2 regions of the Microbispora sp. NPDC046973 genome follow, and region 2 is predicted to be linked to the other one. Evidence: riboswitches for the same ligand, from Rfam matches in the RefSeq annotation. Region 2 holds a riboswitch; the other holds the start of a gene.
The links. A riboswitch is a leader RNA that binds a small molecule or an ion and turns the genes downstream of it on or off. The one in region 2 is predicted to bind glycine.
Positions count from the first base shown of each region.

Region 1: another riboswitch for glycine. It lies ahead of gcvP (aminomethyl-transferring glycine dehydrogenase); the one in region 2 lies ahead of gcvT (glycine cleavage system aminomethyltransferase GcvT).

Region 1 covers NZ_JBEYWQ010000033.1:21,099-29,560, reverse strand. The annotation lists gene sigJ (RNA polymerase sigma factor SigJ) at 1-248, shown strand, start outside; gene ABZ860_RS36330 (alpha/beta family hydrolase) at 289-903, opposite strand; gene ABZ860_RS36325 (hypothetical protein) at 996-1,406, shown strand; gene ABZ860_RS36320 (hypothetical protein) at 1,545-2,087, opposite strand; gene gcvP (aminomethyl-transferring glycine dehydrogenase) at 2,180-5,005, opposite strand; glycine riboswitch at 5,187-5,278, opposite strand; gene ABZ860_RS36310 (MerR family transcriptional regulator) at 5,344-5,961, opposite strand; gene ABZ860_RS36305 (bifunctional nuclease family protein) at 6,117-6,587, opposite strand; gene ABZ860_RS36300 (MerR family transcriptional regulator) at 6,664-7,320, opposite strand; gene ABZ860_RS36295 (FHA domain-containing protein) at 7,340-7,843, opposite strand; gene ABZ860_RS36290 (mannose-1-phosphate guanyltransferase) at 8,279-8,462, opposite strand, start outside.
Region 2 covers NZ_JBEYWQ010000014.1:36,583-45,044, forward strand. The annotation lists gene ABZ860_RS24490 (peptidase domain-containing ABC transporter) at 1-1,869, shown strand, start outside; gene ABZ860_RS24495 (hypothetical protein) at 2,005-2,157, shown strand; gene ABZ860_RS24500 (hypothetical protein) at 2,168-2,332, shown strand; gene ABZ860_RS24505 (MvdC/MvdD family ATP grasp protein) at 2,534-3,520, shown strand; gene ABZ860_RS24510 (TIGR04500 family putative peptide maturation system protein) at 3,570-4,664, shown strand; gene ABZ860_RS24515 (DUF4240 domain-containing protein) at 4,714-5,520, opposite strand; gene ABZ860_RS24520 (AfsR/SARP family transcriptional regulator) at 6,029-6,811, shown strand; glycine riboswitch at 6,910-7,007, shown strand; gene gcvT (glycine cleavage system aminomethyltransferase GcvT) at 7,146-8,237, shown strand; gene gcvH (glycine cleavage system protein GcvH) at 8,234-8,462, shown strand, end outside.

The sequences.
Region 1 (8,462 bases), on a different contig from region 2:
GCGCCGCGCTCCACCCGATCGAGGGCGGTGAGCAGATCGCCCGCTACATCGTCGCCATCGCCGCCATGGCCCCCGGCCTGACGATCCTGGAGCGTACGGTCAACGGTCAGCCCGGTCTGGTGGCCCAGCGCGACGGCGTCACCGTGACGGTGGCGGCGTTCGACGTTCCGGGCGACCGCATCACCCGCATCTGGGCGGTGCGCAACCCGGAGAAGCTCTGGCCGTGGACGGTGGAGCCACAGCGCTGAACGGCCTCCCCCGCCGGCCACGGGGAGGCTGCGACCCCGATCACGACAGCGGATCCGAGGAACAGGACCCGGGCGAGAGCAGCCACCGCGCCACCACCTCGCCCACCCGGGCGGGGTCCTTCTTGAACTCGTGTCCCTCCCCCGGGAGGACCACGAGACGTGCGGCGTCCTTCTCGTCCGGCACGCCGAACGGATCCCGATCCCCGTTGACCACGAGCACCGGGGTCCCCGCCTGCCGGAGTTCTTCCGCCCGTGACCGTTCCGGCTTGCCCGGCGGGTGGAGCGGGAACGCGAGCGCCACCACCGCCTCGGCCCCGGCGGCGCGCGCGGTGCGGCAGGCGACCCGCGCGCCGTTGCTCCGCCCGCCCTGGACGAGCGGCAGGCCCGGATGGCGCTCGCGGAGCGCGGCGACGATCGACAGCCACGCCTCGTCCTGTTTGACCGCCGACCCCGGCGCCCGCGCGCCGCGCAGCCGGAACGGCTGGGTCACCCGCGCGACGGTTCCCCCAGTGGCCACCACCGCGTCCCGTACGGCGAGCAGGTCGGGGGCGTCCACACCTCCCCCGGACCCGTGGGTCAGGACCAGCAGCAGCCGGGGATCGGCCGCCTCGTCCACCTCGGCCAGGGCGCGGCCGTGCGGGGTCTCGATCTCCATGCGGTGACGGTAGCGGGTCCGACCGGAGCAGGAGGGGGCGACCCTCCGATCGGAGGATGGCGGCGTCCGGCAGAAGGAGCAAGAATGTCACGGTGACGGACATCACATCGCAGCAGCCGCCGCCCGCGACCGGGCGCCCCGTCCCTCCGCCGCCGGCGGCCCCCTCGACCCGCGAGGACCTGCGCGCCGTCATGGCGGCCCGCCGCGACCTCGGCCCTGAGTACGAGGACGCGCTGGTCGACTCGTTCCTCGACAAGCTGGACGTCGAGATCGCCGCACGGATACGCAACGAGGTGGCGGCCCAGCTGCGTCACCAGCCGCCCGGCCCCCCGGGCAAGCAGAAGGACAGCGCTGTGGGCGTGGCCATGGGGTCGCTGGCCCTGGGCATCCCGCTGACCGGGATCGCGGTGGCGAACGCGGGCGGCCCGGGGCTCCTCCTCGCCTGGGGCGGGATCATCGCGGTCAACTTCGCTTACGCCATCAGCCGCCGCTCCCAGCGCTGACACGCGGCGGGATCACGTGGCGGCGTCGTAACGGCGCCGGGTGTCCTTGATCTCCACGTGATGCGCCGCCGCCCGTCGGCCGAGGCGGGTCTCGCCGGGAGCGGTGCGCCGTCGGTCACCGCCGCCGGCTGAGCGCCCTCAGCCGGCCGCGCCGGCCTCCATCGCGGGGCGCACGTCCCTGCCCAGGCGCAGCAGCACCTGCTCGGCGAGCGCGGGGTCGGGGTGGTCGAGGCCGTAGCGCCACACGGTCTCCGCGTCGGCGTCACGGCCCCGCAGCGGCAGCGTGCGGGCCAGCAGTTCGATCGCGAGTGCGCCGGTGCCGGCGTCGGCCCCCTCCTGGCGGCTGTCCTCCACGGCCCCGGCGAACTGTGCGCACGCCATCTCCAGGTGCGCCATGCCGAGCAGCACCCGCAGGCGTGCCGGGTCGGCCACCGCGCTGACCGACAGCGCCTCGAGCAGGACGTCGGCGGCCCGCTCGGGCTCGCCGTCCTCGAGCAGCCGCTCGGCCATGCGCTCGACCACGACGGACAGGCCCTCGCCGGCCTCGCCGCGGTCCGGCGCGTCCTCGTCCGCGGCGAGCTCCGCGAAGATCGCGGCCGCGCCGTCGAGGTCGCCGCTCTCGGCGAGCCGGCGCGCGTGGTCGAGCCGGTCGGACCGCCGCCCGGATTCGATGGCCGTCATACAGGGGGCCTCGCATGGTCGCAGGTGATGAGGAACGATCACCGCGATCTTAACGAGACCGGCCGCCGGGCGGGGCCGACATACTCAACTGATCAGTCCTCGTACGCCTCCAGGGGCGGGCAGGAGCAGACGAGGTTGCGGTCGCCGTACGCCTGGTCGATGCGGCGCACCGGCGGCCAGTACTTGTCGTCCCGCAGGCCGGGCACCGGGTAGGCGGCCGCCGCCCGCGAGTACGGGTGGGACCACTCGTCGGCGGTGAGGCACTCGGCCGTGTGCGGGGCGTTGCGCAGCGGGTTGTCGGTCTTGTCGTACTCCCCCGACGCCACCTTCGCGATCTCGTCCCGGATCGCGATCATCGCGTCGGCGAAGCGGTCGAGCTCGGCCAGGTCCTCGCTCTCGGTGGGCTCGATCATGAGCGTCCCGGCGACGGGGAACGACATCGTGGGCGCGTGGAAGCCGTAGTCGATCAGTCGCTTGGCCACGTCGTCCACGGTGACGCCGGTCTCCTTGGTGATCTGGCGCAGGTCGACGATGCACTCGTGGGCGACCAGGCCGTCCCTGCCGGTGTACAGCACCGGGTAGTGCGGCGCCAGCCGCCGGGCCAGGTAGTTGGCCGACAGGATCGCCTGCTCGGTGGCCTGCCGCAGCCCGTCGGCGCCCATCATCCTGACGTACGCCCAGGAGATCGGCAGGATGCCCGCCGAGCCGTACGGCGCGGCCGACACGTGCGCCGGCAGGTGCTCGGCGAGGTGGGCCTTGACCGCCACCGGGCCGACGCCGGGGCCGCCGCCGCCGTGCGGGATGCAGAAGGTCTTGTGCAGGTTCAGGTGGGAGACGTCCGCCCCGAACTCGCCCAGCTTGGCCAGGCCGACCAGCGCGTTGAGGTTGGCGCCGTCGACGTAGACCTGCCCGCCGGCCTCGTGCACCCGCTCGCAGATCTCGACGATCGTCTCCTCGTACACCCCGTGGGTGGACGGGTAGGTCACCATGATCGCGGCGAGCGCGTCGCGGTGCTTGTCGATCTTGGCGGCGAGATCGGCCAGGTCCACGTTGCCGTCGGCGTCGCAGGCCACCACGACCACCCGCATGCCCGCCATGACGGCGCTGGCGGCGTTGGTGCCGTGCGCGGAGGACGGGATGAGGCACACGTCGCGCCCGCCCTCGCCCCTGGAGCGGTGGTAGGACCTGATCGCCAGCAGCCCGGCGAACTCGCCCTGGGAGCCCGCGTTCGGCTGGATCGACACCCGGTCGTAGCCGGTGACCTCGGCCAGCCAGCCCTCCAGCGTCGCGATCAGCTCGGCGTACCCCTCGGCCTGCTCGGCCGGCGCGAACGGGTGGATCGAGGCGAACTCCGGCCAGGTGACCGGCTCCATCTCGGTGGTCGCGTTGAGCTTCATCGTGCAGGAGCCCAGCGGGATCATCGAGCGGTCGAGCGCGATGTCCTTGTCCTGCAGCCGCCGCAGGTAGCGCAGCATGGCCGTCTCGGACCTGTGGGAGCGGAACACCGGGTGGGTGAGGAAGTCCGAGGTGCGCTGCAGGTCGGCCGGGAGCGCGTCGGAGGTCACCCGGTCGAGGTCCTCGACCACGAGGTCGGACGCGCCGAACGCCGCCCAGACCGCCCGCAGGTGATCGGTGGTGGTCTTCTCGTCGCAGGCGACGCCGACGTGGTCGTCGTCGGCCAGGCGCAGGTTCACGCCCCGCTCCGCCGCGGCGGCCACGACCTGAGCGGCCCGCCCGGGCACGCGGGCGAGCACGGTGTCGAAGAACTCGTCGTGGACGACCTCCACGCCGCCCTCGCGCAGCCCGGCGGCCAGGACGGCCGCGTGGCGGTGCACCCGCTGGGCGATCCTCTTCAGGCCCTCCGGGCCGTGGTAGACGGCGTACATCGACGCCATGACGGCGAGCAGCACCTGCGCGGTGCAGATGTTGCTGGTGGCCTTCTCCCGCCGGATGTGCTGCTCGCGGGTCTGCAGGGCCAGCCGGTAGGCCGTACGGCCGTCGGCGTCCACCGAGACGCCGACGAGGCGGCCCGGCATCTGCCGCTGCAGGCCCTCGCGGACGGCCATGTACGCCGCGTGGGGGCCGCCGTAGCCCAGCGGGACGCCGAAGCGCTGGGAGGAGCCGACGGCGATGTCGGCGCCCTGCTCGCCCGGGGACTCCAGCAGGGTCAGCGCCAGCAGGTCGGCCGCGGCCACCAGCAGCGCCCCCTGGGCGTGCGCCCGATCCGCGACCGCGCGGAAGGAGGCCACCCGGCCGCTCGCGCCCGGATACTGCACGAGGACCCCGAAGCACTCGGGCAGCTCGCCGGCGAGGTCGGACTCCACCAGCGTGATGCCGAGCGGCTCGGCGCGGGTCGCCAGCACGGCCTTGGTCTGCGGCAGCGCGTCGGCGTCCACCACGAACACGTCGGTCTTGACCTTGCTGGCCCGCCGGGCCAGCGTCATCGCCTCCGCCGCGGCCGTGGCCTCGTCGAGCAGGGACGCGCCGGCGACGCCGAGGCCGGTGAGGTCGGACACGACCGTCTGGAAGTTCAGCAGCGCCTCCAGCCGTCCCTGCGAGATCTCCGGCTGGTAGGGCGTGTACGCCGTGTACCAGCCGGGGTTCTCCATCACGTTGCGGAGGACGACGCCCGGGGTGATCGTGTCGTAGTACCCGAGGCCGATCATCGGGGTCAGCACCCGGTTGCGGCCGGCGAGGGTGCGCAGCTCGGCCAGAGCCTCGGCCTCCCCCACCGCCTCGGGCAGGTTCAGCGGGCCGCGCGTGCGGATGGCCTCGGGCACGGCCACGGCGAGCAGGTCGGCCACCGACTCGTAGCCGACGGCCTCCAGCATCCGGGCGCGGTCGGTGTCGGAGGGGCCGATATGACGGGTGGCGAAGGGCGGAGCGGAAAGATCGCGAAGCGTGGACCGATCGGTCATGACAGGGGCCTCCTGGCGGGTCGAGACCTGCGGCGACCGCCCGGCGCCCTGGGTGGCGCGGCCGGTCGTGAAGCGGTCTCCCCCTCTGTCATCGGACCTGAGAGCTTCACCGGGCCGTCGAGCCCGGCTTTCCCCTTCGGTGAGGCGCCGCCTGGCCGGCGGGCCTGCTTTTCAGAGTCGCCTCGTCCGTGCGGTACGGGTGCCTGAGAGATTCCGGGGAGGTTTGCTCCTTCGGCGCCCCTGAAGGCCAGGGGTCTCTCCCGCACGAGGTCGTCGGCCTTACCTCACTCTACCGGCTACCCGATATCGGGCATCACTCCCACCCCTGCGAGATGATCTCAGCCGGTCCTGCGCGCCTTCCTCCGGCGGGCCAGCTCGTCCGCCGGATGGTCCCCCTCCGCATCCGGAGCGGCCTCCGCGCGCTCGCCCGGAAGCTCGGCCAGCGATCCCTCGACCTCACGCCAGACCCGCCCGAGCGCGATGCCGAACACACCCTGACCGCCCTGCAGCAGGTCGATCACCTCGTCGGCGCTCGTGCACTCGTAGACGCTCACGCCGTCGCTCATCAAGGTGATCTGGGCCAGGTCGTTGACACCGCGGTCGCGCAGGTGCCGTACGGCGGTGCGTATCTGCTGCAGGGAGACCCCCGTGTCCAGAAGACGTTTGACGACCTTCAGGACGAGGATGTCGCGGAAGCTGTACAGTCGCTGGGACCCGGATCCCTGGGCGGCCCTTATCGTCGGGAGCACCAGTTCGGTCCGGGCCCAGTAGTCGAGCTGCCGGTAGGTGATCCCGGCCGCCGCGCACGCCGTGGGCCCGCGGTATCCGATGCCCTGGGGCAGCGCCGTCGGCTGCTCGTCGAACAGCAGACCCTGTTCGCCGGCGCGCTCGCGCGCCGCCTGCCGAACCGGGTCGTGCTGGCCGGCCGACTTACCCTCGCCGCTGCTGACCGCCACTGCGGACCTCCGGCTTTCTCTCATCCCACGGTCTGATCTGGGGGTTCGTGAATTACAACCGTGGTTTCCCTTGCACCGTAGGACCGGGGCCATCGTCAGTCAACGACCCCGTCCGGCGCGTCGTGAAGCGTAATCTCCCGAAATCGTCCGGCACGTCAGCCCGCCCGGCCGAAGTCTTCCGGTGTGATTTTGTCCAGGAACTCGCGGAACTTCTCCACTTCGTCTTCCTGGTCGTCGGGCATGCTCACGCCCGCCTCCTGGATCACGTCCTCACTCGCGTAGATCGTCGCACCCGTACGCAACGCCAGCGCGATCGAGTCCGAAGGACGGGCGCTGACCTCCACACCGTTGGAGAAGACCAAGTCGGCGAAGAAGATTCCATCGCGGAGCGCGACGATGTTGACGGTGCGCAACCGCACCCCCAAGGCCTCAAGAACGTCACGGAACAAGTCGTGGGTCAGCGGCCGGGGCGGCGGCTCCTCCGCCTGGGCCAGCGCGATAGCGGTCGCCTCGGTCATGCCTATCCAGATCGGCAGATACCGATCACCACTCGTCTCCTTCAGGAGAACGATCGGCTGGTTGGTGGGCATCTCAACGCGAACCCCCACGACCTCCATCTGCAACACGGGCGGCTCCGTCTCAAGCGTCGCGGCATATCACCAGGCATTCAACGTAACACCCACGGAGGTGCGGATGTGCCGGTCACCGCCCCAGAACGCCGCGAACACTCCCACGCAGTAACGCATTGTGCAGTTCCTGGAGAAGTCCGGAGATCTCGCGGGCGGTCTCGTCCGCCTCCGCGATCGCCCCCGGCGCCTTACGCCGCAGCAACGGGGCCACCGCCTGCTCGATGAGACCGGCCTCCCGCTCCACCGCGGCGCGGATCGCCCTCAGGTGCCGCGCCTGCAGGCCGAACCGCGCCAGCGCCCCCACGCTTCGCGCGACCTCCAGCGCCTCCCCGTCGTACCGGCGCGCCACGGGGGCGACCAGGCCGAAGCTCTCCATCTCGGCCAGGGTCTCCTCGTCGATGCCCGCGGCCTCGATGAGCTCCTCCCGGCTGAGACGCACCGGCGGAGCGCCGTCGGACACGGCGTGCGGGCGGGCCGCCTGCTCGTCCAGCTGATCCTTGATCACGCGGAGCGGCAGGTACTGGTCACGCTGCGCACGCAGGATGTACCGCAGGCGCTCGACGTCGTTGAAGGTGAACTTGCGGTACCCCGACGGGCTCCGCTGGGGCTCGATCAGCCCCTCACCCTCCAGAAACCGGATCTTGGAGACGGTCACGTCCGGGAACTCGCCCTGCAGCAGGGCGAGCACCTCCCCGATGCTCATGAACGCCCGTACGGCCTGTGCGCTCATGACTCCTCCTCCTCACCGATCACAGCCCTCCAGGACCACGTGTGAGGAACACCAGCCGGAACTTGCCGATCTGCACCTCGTCGCCTCCCTGCAACGGGGACTCCTCGATGCGCTCCCGGTTGACGTAGGTGCCGTTGAGGCTGCCCACGTCACGCACGGTGAACTGGCCGCCGCGGCGGTAGAACTCCACGTGCCTCCTGGACACGGTCACATCGTCCAGGAAAATGTCGCTTTCCGGGTGGCGACCCGCCGTAGTGAGGTCGCTGTCGAGCAGAAATCGGCTCCCCGCGTTCGGGCCCCGCATGACCACCAGGAGAGCCGTGCCGGGCGGCAGCTGCTCGACGGCGGCCCTGTCCGGCAGAAGCGTCTGGCCCGTCTCCGCCTCAAGCGCCTCGAGTGAGATCGTCGAGGTCGTGTCGGCTGCGACGGGCGCCGGAGCGCTCAGCGGCGAACCGCATCGTGAACAGAAACGGGCATCCTCGGGGTTGGCATGACCGCACTGCGTGCAGTAGACGCTGGGCATCGAACGGCTCGGCCTCTCTCACGACTTGCTCTAGGACTAGCTCAAACTGCGAATGCCGCAACTTACGCTGATCAGGCACAAAGGTCAAGACCGCGGCTGGGCGTGGACTGACCAACGCTACAGCCAGCGGAGGTTCAAGGTCCATCCCGCCACACGTGTTGTATTGCCGCGCCTCCGGCACGGCGGCTCGGAGCGCCTTGAGACGGCTCCTTCCCTCGTCGTTCGGAAGCTCGTACCTCGCTTCCTCTCTCCTCAGTCCAGTCGCGGCCGCGCCCCTCGGTGTTTGATTGCGCTCGCCTTCGCTCGCGCGGCTCGGGGCGCCTTCAGGCCACTCCTTCCCTCGTCGCGTCCTCGCTCGTTCCTCGCTCCGGCGCTCCTCAGTCCAGTCGCGGCCGCGCCCCTCGCGGGACGGTTGCGCGCCGTGTCGAAGGGATGTCAGTGGGCGCCGGCGGCCTGTTCGACGACGTGGGCCCAGCGTTCCAGGAGGGCCTGGGCGGTGTCCATGTCGTGGCCCTCGGCCCACAGGTGGGTGACGGCCTCGGCGGGGTCGGGCAGGACGAGGGCCCAGCTTCCGTCGTCCTCCACGACGCGGACGCCGTCGGTGGTGTCCAGGCGGTGG
Region 2 (8,462 bases):
GTCGTCGAGCACCACGGGCCCGGCGCAGTCACGGTCGTCGATCCCGCGACGGGCCGTCGTCGCGTCACCGGCGCCGAACTCGCCCATGACTACAGCGGCGTGCTGCTCGTCTTCACCCCGGGCTCCGGGTTCCGGCGGACCCGACGTCCGCGGCGGGGCCGCTGGTGGCGGTGGCCGGCCGCCGTCGCCTTCACCGGCCGCCGGCGGCTGCTCGCACTGCTGGTGGCGCTCAGCGTCGTCATGCAGGCGTTCGGCTTCGCCCTCCCCGCGCTGACCGAGCTGGTCGTCGACCGGGTGCTACCGGCCGGCGACCACGACCTGCTGGCCGTCGCGGGTCTCGGGATGGTGGGCCTGGTCGCCGCGTACGGACTGGTCCGGGCGCTGCGCGGATACGCCGTGGTCGCGCTCAGGGTGAGCGCGGACGGCGAACTGGTCCGCGTGACGGGCGAACGACTCCTCGCGGCGCCCTACCGGTTCTTCGCGCTGCGCGGCTCCGCCGACCTGGTCAACCGCGTGCTGGCGACCTCCCTGATCCGGGAGGTCCTCACCAACCAGGTGACGCTCGCCTTCCTGGAGGCTCCGCTGGCCCTGGGATACCTGGTCGCGATCAGCGCGCGAAGCCCGCTGGTCGGCGGCTGCCTGGTCGCGTTCGCCCTCGCCCAGGTGGGCCTGCTGCTCCTCACCCGGCGCCGCGTCGGCGACCTGGCCCACCGCGAGACGGAGGCCCGCAACGACCTGCAGAGCAGACTGATCGAGGGCCTGCGCGGCATCGAGACGGTCAAGGCCTCCGGCTCCGAGCCGCGGATCGCCGGCAGATGGGCGACGGCCGTCGCCGCCGTCGCCGAGCGGTCGGGAAGAAGCGGCCGGGCGCAGGCCCTCCAGGACGCCCTGCTCGGTGCCCTGCAGTTCGCCGCCCCGCTCACCCTCGTGTGGGTGGGCGCCCGCCAGGTGGCGGACGGAGCGCTGACGCTCGGCGGGATGCTCGCGTCGCAGGCTCTGGCGGGCGCCGCGCTGGCCCCGTTGAGCTCGCTGGTCGCCGGGCTGCAGGCCGTCCAGACGGTCCGGCCGCACGTGGAGCGCCTGGCCGACGTCTGGCACGCCGAGCCGGAGCCGGTTCCCGCCGCCCCGGTCACCCGTACGCTCGCCGGACGGATCGAGCTGGATCGCGTCGGCTTCCGCTACGGCCCGGACAGCCCGTGGATCCTGCGGGACGTCACCTTCACCGTCCGTCCCGGGCAGAAGGTCGCGCTGGTCGGCGCCTCCGGATCCGGCAAGACCACCCTGGCCCGGCTGATCCTGGGGCTGCTCACGCCCAGCGAGGGTGAGATCCGCTACGACGGCGTGCCCGGCGCCGCCTTCGATCCCGGCGCCCTGCGCCGCCAGTTCGGCGTGGTGCCGCAGGAGCCCGTCCTCTTCCACGGCACGATCTTCGACAACATCGCGCTCAACGTTCCCTCCGCTACCCGGGAGCAGGTGGAGCGGGCAGCCCGGGCGGCCCGCCTCCACGAGGAGATCTCGGCCATGCCGATGGGCTACCACACGCTGCTCATCGACGGCGGCGGGCTGTCGGGCGGGCAGCGTCAGCGGCTCGCGCTCGCCCGCGCCCTGCTGTCGGAGCCGAGGATGCTGCTGCTCGACGAGGCCACGAGCCACCTCGACACCGCGACCGAGACCGCGATCGAGGAGAGCCTGCGCGGCTTCGCGGGCACCCGCGTCGTCATCGCCCACCGGCTGAGCACCGTGCGGGACGCCGACCTCATCCTCGTGCTGGACCGGGGCCGGGTCGTGGAGGCGGGCGGCCGCGACGAGCTGCTCAGCCGGGACGGGCACTACGCGCGCCTCGTCGCCGCGCAGCGGCTGGGCGCCTGACCTTCACGAACTGCGAATTAAGCAGGCCACAAGTCGCTTACCTCCGTCACGCAATCCGGTTCCAAGACGATCAAGGCAGGCTCTGGGACACGGGGGGAGCCGCCCGGCTCCCGACGCGACCGAAAGGAGAAGACCATGAGCGCACAGCCCAAGACCGAGCTGCGGGACCTTTCCGAGGTGGGCGCCGAGCTGGACGAGAGCCGGCTGGAGGGCATCACCGGCGGGATGCCCGACCCCATGGCCGCACGCACGCGGTCGGGCGCGGGCTACGACGACTACCTGTGCTGAGGGGGCGGTCATGACGGCTCGCACCGTTCGAACGGTCCTCACCGCCATCGACGCCGTGGGCGAGGAACTGGACGAGGAGCGCCTGCGCGGCGTGACCGGCGGCCAGGCCCCGGAGTTCGACAGGACCGGCTCCTATGCCGACAACATGTGCAAGTACGACGACATCGCCGTCTGACACATGCTCACGGCGTCACGGCGTGACCCGATCGGGTGAAGCACGGCTGTGACGCCGAGGTGGGGGCGCCGCCCCGGTGGCCCCAGTGGCCCCGGTAGCGGCGCCCCCACCCGCCAGGCCCGCACGATCAGGCCCCGTCGGTCCAGTCCCCTCCGTCCAATCCGCGCCCAGGTCTGTTTGGTCACGTCGAAAGGCCCTCCGTTGCGCTCTTCTCACGTTCTCGTGCTCACCGGCGAGGACGACCCGCACGCCGAGCGGGTCAGCGGTCTGCTCGCCCGGCGCGGCGCGCGCGTCAGCGTCTTCGACCCCGGCGACTTCCCGGTCCACGCCAAGGTGGACCTCGGCTACGGCGCCGGCCTCGGCACCCGCCGCATCCTGCGCGGCGATAAGGAGACGATCGACCTCGACACGGTGACCGCCGTGTGGTGGCGCCGGCCGACTCCCCCGCGCCCGCACCCGGAGATCGCCGATCCGGCGGTGGCCGCGCACACCGTGCAGGAGTGCAAGAGCCTGCTCGGCGATCTGTGGGAGCAGCTGCCGTGCCGCCAGGTGCCCGCGCGCGAGTCGGTCTTCCGCCGTTCCGGCCAGAAGGCCTCCCAGCTCGCCCTGGCCGCGGAGCTCGGATTCGCGATCCCGGAGACGCTGATCAGCACGGACGCCGAGTCGTTCCTCGACTTCCACGACCGGCACGACGGCCGCGTCATCACGAAGGCCTTCCACGTCCCGCTCATCGAGGGCGTCGCGGGCGGACTCACCGCGACCCGCCTCACCGAGCCGGTGTCGCCGCGCGACCTCGCGTACGCCGACGGCCTGCGGTTCTGCCCGGTGATCGTGCAGGAGATGGTGCCGAAGCGCGTCGAGCTGCGGGTCACCATCGTCGGGCGGCGGATCTTCGCCGCCGAGATCCACTCGCAGGCGTCCAACCGATCGAGCCTCGACTGGCGGTACTACGACACCCGGACTACCCCGCACCGGCCCCATCGGCTGCAGGAGGAGATCGCCGACCGGTGCCTGGAGCTGATGGACCGGCTCGGCCTGCTGTACGGCGCCGTCGACCTGATCGTCACGCCGGACGACCGTCACGTCTTCCTTGAGGTCAACCCCAACGCGCAGTGGCTGTGGGTCGAGAACATGACCGGCCTGCCGATCAGCGAGGCCCTCTGCGACCTCCTGCTCGAACCGGCCTGACGTCCCCTTCGCGAACGAGCCCGACAGATCCCGCCCAGAGGAGCCCGACATGCCGTCGCACAGCGTTGTCCACACTGGCGTTCTTCCGTCTGCCGGCCTGCTGGCCGACGTCCTGGCGTACCTGCGCCGGATCAGCGACCTGGAACCCGCCGAAGCCAGGGACCTGCTGGGCGACCTGCGGGCGCAGCACGAGGGCGCGCCGATGCGCCTGGTGTGGCAGCGCGACCACCCCGGCGGCGGCTGTCACTACGACATGCTGATCCCGGTGGCGGACGGCACGGTCTCGATCGCCTTCGCCCCCGACCGCGCGCTGCCCTGGCCGCTGCGGGGCAGCCGCAACTCCGGCGAGCAGGTCGTCGTCCGGGTCAACGGCATGGAAGTCGCGATGGAGCAGGCCATGGCGGTGCTGGACGAGCTGTGGAGCGACGCCTCGGTGGCGAGCAGGCTGGTCGACGCCGCCCTGGTGGCGCAGGAGCTGTCCGACGACCCGGTGGACCTGTCCGCCGCCGAGTTGCAGGACGCCCTCGACGCCTTCCGGCGGGCCCGGGGACTGCTCACGGTCGAGGCCACCCGCGCGTGGATGACCGAACGCGGCCTCGACCACGCCGGCCTGGAGGACATCGTGGCCCAGGAGGCCGGGATCGCCCGGCTGCGCCGGCGCGTCGTCGGCGACCGCGCGGACGGCCTCTTCACCGCCCAGCCCCGCTCCTACGACCGGCTGTGCGCGCTGTCCCTCCGGTATCCCCGGCCGGAAGCAGCCCGGGCCGCCGCCGGCCGGCTGCGGAGCGGCGGGGCGGACCCCCTCGCCTCGGCCGCCGCCGAGACGCTCGACCACGGCGCGGACGCCCGCCTGCGCCGCCTGTTCCGCGCCGAACTCGGCCTGGGGGCGGCGAACGCCGCACCCGGTGACGTCCTCGGCCCATACGGATCCGAGCCCGTGGTCACCCAGGTGGTGGAGGTCAGGCCCGCCGTCTTCGACGACGCGACCCGGCGAGAGATCGAACAGCGGCTTTTCGACGACTGGCTCGCCGGGCGGCGGCGCGAAGCCCGCGTGGAGTGGGTGTGGGGCGACGCCCGGCGCACCGACGCCGTCAACCAGGCCCTGCGGGCTCCCGCGACCGCAGGCGCCGCTGCGGCCCGGTAGAGCGCCGGACCCCCTCAGAGCGCCGGACCCCCGCAGAGCGGCGGGCACGTCAGCGGGAAGAGGACGGAAGCGGTGGAGGCGGCGTCATGTCCAGCGCCCGGGCGATCGCGCCCGTGATGCGCGCGGCCTCTTCCACCGCGAGCGCCCTCAGTCCCGCTGCGTCACGCTCCCCGAAGTAGGAGCGGCCCATCCTGAACTCGGCCCTGGCGATCGCCGTGCCGCGCTCGACGTTCTGGACGTCCCTGTCCCCGTTGACGGTGACGCCGACCTCGACCTTCCGCAGCCCCGTCTGGCTCCACCAGGCGCGCCACTCCTCGGAGTCGTTGAGGGCCCGGTCCAGCGCGTGGGCCGCGTTCTCGTACTGCCGCGGCGCGCTTTTCCAGGCAGAGCCCCGGCGTGTGTCGTACCACCGGCCGTCCGCCGGCAGGCCGGACAGCAGGGGATCGAACTCCTCGTACCAGTCCAGGCCCGCGACGTCCCACAGCACGTTCGCGACGACGTCCACGAGCAGTTCGGCCTCCCCCGCGTCCCACTCCTCGTCCTCGGCCGCCGCCGGATCGGCGAGCACGGCCTCGTACCGCTCCCGCCCGGCGGCGATCACCGCGTACAGCAGGTTCTCGTACGCGTCCCCGGCGAGTGGGATCGGCGGGCGGCCCTCGTCGCCGACGTCGGGGACCGGACGTCCCTCAAGAGGGAGCCCGGCGAGCGCACGCACCTTCGCGGCGAGGTGCCCGCAGAAGACCTTCACCTCCTCCGCGGCCACCGACGACAGGCGCTCGCCCAGCAGATCGGCGCTGTCCTCGTCGATCACCCCGTCGAGCGTGCCGACCAGCTCCCAGAAGATCTCGTCTGTCACCGGCCAAGCGTCCACGCTCTCACCCCCGAACACAATCGGGCCGGGGGTGACCACGGGTCCTTCCGTTGAAGGACGTCCGCCGAGCCGAGTCGTCTTCAGCCGTCGACGCCTTCGTCCGGAGGACGGTGACACGGCATCACGGCTGCGCTCCAGCCGGCCTGAGGCGAACCGCCTCGGCGGCGCTTCCTCAGCGCGTCGCGCAGTAGGCCTTCGCCTGCCGGAGACGCCCCCGAGAACGGCGATTCCACTTGTGACGCCCGCCACAGCGCCTGTGCGGAGGCTCGGGCAATGCAACCGATTTCACTTCCGCGCCACCTGCGCGTTCAGCCCCACATTGGCGATAAAGGAACGGCGCACCCGCACATAGAAACGACACATTCTTTGACGAATGCGAGCGGGGAGAGATATGGTCAATTAACCAATGATCGCCGCGTCGTCGGCACGTTTCACGCTGCTTTCGTGCGAGGGATAGACCGTGTTATACGCCGTGCTCGGACCGTTCCTGGCCATGAAACCCTCGGGGGACGTGATCGCCGGGCTCGCCCCGAGGCACCGGCAACTCCTGGCGTTGTTCCTGCTCAACCCGAACGTCGCGGTCCATCGGGACACGCTCATCGATCTGTTGTGGAATCGCCGTCCCACTAAATCGGCGCCGCGTAATCTTACCACCTACATCGCACAGGTGCGGCGGCGGCTCTCGCCACGCGACCCCGCCCTTTCCCCGCTGCACACAGTGGAGGGCGGGTACCTTCTTTCCGTCCCACCGGCATCCGTGGATGCTGCAGTATTCAACCATTTCGCGGCACAGGGCAGAATCGCCCGCGAAAATGGCGATTACCACAATGCGGCGAGGATGTTCGAGAACGCGCTGAGCCTGTGGCGGGGCGACGCCCTGCTCGGCATGAGGCACGTGGACGAGCTCTCCTCGTGGGCCGAACGGCTCGACGAGGACCGGCGCGCGGTGACCGAGGACCTCTTCGACGTACGGCTGGCGCTCGGGCACCACCACGAGATCGTCGGCGGCCTGGCCCAGTGGGCGAGGCGTCACCCGTTGCGCGAACGACCGCACCGGCAGCTCATGCTGGCGCTGCACCGGTCGGGCCGCACCCACGACGCCTCGGCGTCCTATCAGCGACTGCGCCGGACCCTGGTCGACCGTCTCGGCACCGAGCCGTCCCCCGACACCCAGGCCCTCCACCAGCGGATCCTCACGGGCGACGACCTTCCGTCCGCGCTGACGTGTCTCCGCGCGGGGCATCGGCCGGCGCGTGAGTGCGATCACCGCTCGTAACGAAGGCCCGCAGAACGGATACCTTGATCGAGGAAATCGGGGCGATCCCGCCGGTTACGGGGATGGCGGCGAACCACTAGGCTTGCCAGCACCACCGGTGATCCCGTGCGGGAGAGCGTCCTGGCATCCGGTCAGGGCCCCTGAAGGAGCAAGCCCTCCCCGCGAACCTCTCAAGGCAAAGGACCGTGCGGGCCAGGTGACCTCTGGAAAGAAGGCCGTAAGGCCTCGCCGAAGGTGAAAGTCCGGCAAAGATCGGACGAAGCTCTCAGGCGCCGATGACAGAGGGGGAGGATGCCCGATAGTCAAACGCAGCATCCGTCCTTCCGAGGTGGGCATGTCCCGATCCACCCCGCTCCGCGGGGTCCACGAAAGCCTGGGCGCGACCCTGACCGACTTCGCGGGCTGGCAGATGCCCCTGCGCTACGGCAGCGAGTCGGCCGAGCACAACGCGGTGCGCACGGCCGCGGGGCTGTTCGACCTGTCCCACATGGGAGAGATCTTCGTCGTCGGCGCACAGGCGGGCGAGGCGCTCGACCGCGCTCTCGTGGGGCACCTCAGCGTCCTCGCGCCCGGCCGCGCCCGCTACACGATGATCGTGAACGAGACCGGCGGCATCCTCGACGACCTCATCGTCTACCGCCTCGACGAGGACCAGTACATGGTCGTCGCCAACGCCTCCAACTACGCCCTCGTCGCCCGTGAGCTCGCCGACCGCGTCCGGGGCTACGACGCGCGGGTGACCGACCGGTCGGACGAGTACGCGCTGGTCGCGGTGCAGGGCCCGCGCAGCGCCGAGATCCTCGCCGCGCTGACCGACGCCGACCTCGACGAGCTGAAGTACTACGCCATCGTCCCCGGCGTCGTCGCGGGCACGCCCGCCCTGATCGCACGCACCGGATACACCGGCGAGGACGGCTTCGAGCTGTTCGTGCTGAACGAGCACGCCGTGCCGCTGTGGAACGCCCTCGCCGAGGCGGGCAAGGACGCCGGGCTCGTCCCCGCCGGGCTTTCGGCCCGCGACACGCTGCGCCTGGAAGCCGGAATGCCGCTGTACGGCAACGAGCTGAGCGCGGCGATCACGCCCTTCGACGCGGGCCTCGGCCGGGTCGTCCGCTTCGACAAGCCCGGCGACTTCGTGGGCAAGGCCGCCCTCGAGCGGGCAGCGGAGAACGGCACCAAACGGCGCCTGGTCGGGCTGGTGGCGCGCGGCCGCCGCGTTCCCCGCCACGGCTACTCCGTCACCCGGGAGGGCGCCGTCGTCGGCGAGGTGACCAGCGGCGCCCCGTCGCAGTCCCTCGGCCGCCCGATCGCCATGGCGTACGTCGACGAGGGCGCCCTGGAGAAGGGTGGCCTGGCCGTGGACATCCGGGGCAGCCAAGAACCGGTCGACGTCGTCGATCTGCCTTTCTACAGGAGGAGCAAGTGAGCACCATTCCGGACGACCTGAGCTACACCAAGGAACACGAGTGGGTGGCCGGGCTCGAGGACGGCCTCACCGTGACGGTGGGCATCACGGCGTACGCGGCCGAGCAGCTCGGCGACGTGGTTTACGTGGAGGTGCACTCCGAGGTCGGCGCGACGGTCGCGGCCGGCGACGCGGTCGGCGAGGTGGAGTCCACCAAGTCCGTGAGCGACATCTTCGCGCCGGTCG